DNA from 2 places in the Streptomyces yunnanensis genome. Region 2 is predicted to be linked to the other one. Evidence: riboswitches for the same ligand, from Rfam matches in the RefSeq annotation. Region 2 holds a riboswitch; the other holds the start of a gene.
What was found. A riboswitch is a leader RNA that binds a small molecule or an ion and turns the genes downstream of it on or off. The one in region 2 is predicted to bind S-adenosylmethionine.
Positions count from the first base shown of each region.

Region 1: linked by a shared signal. The riboswitch ahead of MOV08_RS29630 (aminotransferase class V-fold PLP-dependent enzyme) and the one ahead of thrC (threonine synthase) in region 2 are both predicted to bind S-adenosylmethionine.

Region 1 is NZ_CP095749.1:6,795,526-6,797,913, reverse strand. Features, by position in the region: gene MOV08_RS29630 (aminotransferase class V-fold PLP-dependent enzyme) at 1-1,307, opposite strand, end outside; SAM riboswitch class IV at 1,507-1,624, opposite strand; gene trpD (anthranilate phosphoribosyltransferase) at 1,709-2,388, opposite strand, start outside.
Region 2 is NZ_CP095749.1:4,232,474-4,234,861, reverse strand. Features, by position in the region: gene MOV08_RS18065 (glucosyl-3-phosphoglycerate synthase) at 1-631, opposite strand, end outside; SAM riboswitch class I at 808-965, shown strand; gene thrC (threonine synthase) at 983-2,260, shown strand; gene MOV08_RS18055 (MoaD/ThiS family protein) at 2,317-2,388, shown strand, end outside.

The DNA of each region.
Region 1 (2,388 bases), 2.6 Mb from region 2:
GCGTTCAGGGACCGTTCGCCGGGCGCGGCCTCGGCGGCGTCGGCGGCGTCGGGGGCGCCGCACTCCCCCGGTTCCTGGGGCTCGCTGCCCAGCAGGGTCCGTACCAGCGGGTGGGCGCAGAAGAGGCCGTCGCGGACGCCGATGCCGTACTCCGCGGAGAGGGCGGCGGCGAAGTGCGAGCTGTTCCAGCCCTCGACGACGAAGGAGATGACGCCGACGCGCGGGGCGTCGTCGCCGAAGAGGGAGAGGATCCGGACCTCCGGGACGTCGGCCAGGCCCGTCTGGACCCGGGCGATCAGCTCCTGTTCGCGGGCGACCAGGCCGTCGAAGCCGGCCTCGGTGAGCGCCCGGCAGGCGGAGGCGATGGCGTAGGCGCCGATCACGTTGGGCGAACCGGCCTCGTGCCGGGCGGCGGTGGTGTGCCAGTCGACGTCCACTCCGCCGTCGGCCCGCCGGGCGACCTTCCGGCTGGCGCCGCCGCCGGCCAGGTACGGCTCGGCCTCCTGGAGCCAGTCGGCGCGGCCGGCCAACACCCCGGAGCCGAACGGCGCGTAGAGCTTGTGGCCGGAGAACGCGACCCAGTCGACGTCCAGCTCCGCGATGTCCACGGGGTGGTGCGGGGCGAGTTGGGCCGCGTCCAGCACGATCCGGGCGCCGTGGGCGTGTGCGGCGGCGGCCAGTTCCCGCACCGGCCACAGTTCGCCGGTGACGTTCGAGGCTCCGGTGACGCAGACCAGCGCCGGGCCGTAGGGCTCGCGGGCGGCCAGCGCCTTCTCCAGGGTGTCCACCGCCTGCCGCGGGGTGCGCGGGGCGTTGAGGTAGGTCACCGCCAGGTCGGCGCGGCGTTCCCAGGGCAGCAGCGAGGCGTGGTGCTCGGTCTCGAAGACGAACACCCGGGTGCCCTGCGGCAGGGTGGCGGCCAGCAGGTTCAGCGAGTCGGTGGTGGACCGGGTGAAGACGACCTGGTCGCCCTCCCGTCGCCCACCACCGCCCTTGTCGGACCGGGCTTCGCCCGGGCCCCCTTCGATGCGGCAGCCCAGGAAGTCGGCGACGGTCCTGCGGGCGTTCTCGAAGAGGTCGGTGGAGAGCTGGGAGAGGTAGCCGGCGCCGCGGTGGACGCTGCCGTAGTACGGGGCGTAGCCGGCGACGTCGTCCCAGACCCGCTGGAGCGCCGGCGCGCTGGCGGCGTAGTCCAGTGCGGCGTAGACGGCTTCGCCGCCGGTCACCAGCGGGACGAGGACATCCCGGCCCAGAACCGGCAGCGGGTCACAAACGGAGCGGTCGGCGGCAGCGGTGACGACAGACATGGCGAACTCCCGTGAGAGGTAAGCGAGTTCGCTGCGGCGCGGGGGCGTCGTACGGCACGCGGAGGGTGCGGAGGATCCGCCCGGCACGGCGTCGCAGCGTGAAAGGAAAAGGAGAAAGGCGCGGTAACGGGGCCGGCGGCCCTAACGCATTCGCTTCATCACGGAAGGACTCCCTCGGGGACCAGGATCCCTGGCGAGGGATCCGCGCTTGCCGCAGACCTCGTTGCCTGCGACCTGGTCATCACCCGGGGCACCCCGCCACGGAAGGAGGGTTGCCGGACAGCGGGCCGGGGCCTACATCGCTGTCACTCGTGACCTGGGCTGAATCATGCCACACGATCATCGGGGCGCAAGCCCCGGTCCGTATTGCGGACCGGGACCCGCGTCACATCCGAGGGGTGTCAGGCGTTGCTGGCCGCCACCCAGCGGTCCAGCGTCCGCCGGGCCGCGCCGGAGTCGATCGACTCGGCGGCCTTGCGCAGGCCGTCCCGGATCCGCTCGGTGAGCGGGGCGTCGGACGGCTCCAGCGCGGCCAGCGCGGCCGCCGCGTTCAGCAGCACCGCCTCCCGCACCGGCCCGGTCTCGCCGTCCAGCAGCCGCCGGGCCACCTCCGCGTTGTACGACGCGTCCCCGCCGCGCAGCGCCTCCACCGTCACCAGGTCGATGCCGACGTCCCGCGGGTCGAAGGACTCCTCGTGGACCGCGCCGTCCCGTACGACCCACACCCGGGAGGTGGCGGTGGTGGTCAGCTCGTCCAGTCCGTCGTCGCCGCGGAAGACCAGCGCCGAGGAGCCGCGCTCGGCCAGCACCCCGGCGAGGATCGGCGCGATCCGGGCGTCCGCGACGCCGGTCGCCTGGGCCCCGACCCGGGCCGGGTTGGTCAGCGGCCCCAGCACGTTGAAGGTCGTCCGGATGCCCAGCTGGCCGCGGGCGGCCGCCACGTGTCGCAGCGCGGGGTGGAACTTGGCCGCGAAGCAGAAGGTGATCCCGGCCTCCTCCGCGACCTCCACCACCCGCCGCGGCGACAGGTCCAGATTGATGCCCAGCTTCTCCAGGACGTCCGTGGCCCCGCTGGCCGAGG
Region 2 (2,388 bases):
GGCGCGCCGCGTACTCCCCGCCCAGCGGCTGCACGAACCCGGCCAGCTGCGGCCAGTGGAGGTTGAGCAGCGGCCGGGCGACCAGCTCGGTGACCCTTCCGCCCTGCTCGCCTCCGGCAGTCGGCCCGCCCCGGCCGGTGTCCAGCGGCCGGTCGTACATCGCCTTGACGAACTGGACCTCCGGGTCGGTCAGCAGCGGCCCGACGATCCCCGAGACGAAGGTGGACGAGAATTCCCGCAGGTCGGCGTCGACGAAGCAGACGATGTCGCCGCTGGTCACCAGCAGCGAGCGCCACAGCACCTCGCCCTTGCCGGGCAGCGCCGGGATCCGGGGCAGCACGCTGTCCCGGTGGACGACCCGGGCGCCGGCCGCCGCGGCGACCTCGGCGGTGCGGTCGGTGGAGCCCGAATCCAGCACCACCAGCTCGTCGACCAGAGGCACCTCCGCGGTCATCAGATCGGCGCGGATCGCCGCGACGATCGCACCGACCGTCGCCTCCTCGTCGAGCGCGGGCAGCACCACACTGACCGTCCGACCCGTCTGGCGCTTGGCCTCCAACAGCTGCTCCAGGGGGCGGTCCGCGGCGGACCAGGAGCGGCCGGCCAGCCAGCGCTCCACTTCTTCCAGCACGTCTACGACTCTCCTCGGCGGCCCCCCGAACGGGAGCCCGTTATGTGATCCATCTCGCGGACCGGACGACTATCTCAACGGTGAGTGCCTTCGGTTACAGTCTTGAACAACGCGGAGGACCCTCGCATGTCGGGGTCACCGCGCAACAAACGCCTGGGTTCCGCCCAGTGCCATACCGCTCATCCAGAGGGGCAGAGGGACACGGCCCGTTGAAGCCCCGGCAACCCTCCAGCCGGTCTCCGCCGCACGACAGCACAGTGCGCGCGCGAGGCTCCCGGCTAGGGAAGGTGCCAAATCCGTCTCACGGCGAAATGCGTCGTGAGGAAGATGAGGAGAAAGGGCCTCGCCTCCATGGCTGTGCAAGCAACCGAATCCACGCCTTCTGTCGCACTCGGTCCCGCCGTAGCCCTGTCCTGTCGCGAATGCGGCGAGCGCTTCCCGCTCGGTCCGATCTTCGCGTGCCAGGAGTGCTTCGGCCCGCTGGAAATCGCCTACGCGCTCCCCACCGGCGACCCCGAGGCGCTGAAGAAGCAGATCGAGGCCGGTCCCGCCAACATCTGGCGCTATGCGCCGCTGCTGCCCGTCCCCGCGGACGTGGCCGACAAGCCCAACCTCAACCCCGGTTTCACCAAGCTCGTCAAGGCCGACCGGCTCGCCGCCGAGCTGGGCGTCACCGGCGACCTCTACGTCAAGGACGACTCCGGCAACCCCACCCACTCCTTCAAGGACCGGGTCGTGGCGATCGCCGTCGAGGCCGCCCGCGCCTTCGGCTTCACCACCCTCTCCTGCTCCTCGACCGGCAATCTCGCCGGTGCGGTCGGCGCCGCGGCGCGCCGCGCGGGCCTGAAGTCCTGCGTCTTCATCCCGCACGACCTGGAGCCCGGCAAGGTCGTGATGGCCGCGGTCTACGGCGGAGACCTGGTCGCCATCGAGGGCAACTACGACGACGTCAACCGCTTCTGCTCCGAGCTCATCGGCGACCCGCTGGGCGAGGGCTGGGGCTTCGTCAACGTCAACCTCCGCCCGTACTACGGCGAGGGCTCCAAGACGCTGGCGTACGAGATCTGTGAGCAGCTCGGCTGGCGGCTGCCGGACCAGCTGGTCATCCCGATCGCGTCCGGCTCCCAGCTCACCAAGATCGACAAGGGGCTGAAGGAGCTGATCGCCCTCGGCCTGGTCGAGGACAGGCCCTACAAGATCTTCGGGGCGCAGGCCGAGGGCTGCTCGCCGGTGTCCGCGGCCTTCAAGGCCGGGCACGAGGTCGTCAAGCCGCAGAAGCCGAACACCATCGCCAAGTCGCTGGCGATCGGCAACCCGGCGGACGGCCCGTACGTGCTCGACATCGCGCGCCGCACCGGCGGCGCCGTCGAGGACGTCACCGACCCGCAGATCGTGGACGCGATCAAGCTGCTGGCCCGTACGGAGGGGATCTTCGCGGAGACCGCGGGCGGCGTGACCGTCGGCGTGACCAGGAAGCTCATCGAGAACGGCGTGCTGGACCCGTCGCTGACCACCGTCGTGCTGAACACCGGCGACGGCCTGAAGACCCTCGACGCCGTCGCCTCCGGGCCCACCGCCACCATCCGGCCGGACCTGGACGCGTTCCGCGCGGCCGGCCTGGCCGGCTGAGCCGTCCCTCCGCCCGTCCCGTTCCGCACCCCCCGTACCTCCTGGAAGGCAGCACCATGAGCGTCAAGGTCCGCATCCCCACCATCCTGCGCACGTACACCGGCGGCGAGGCCGAGGTCACCGCCGAG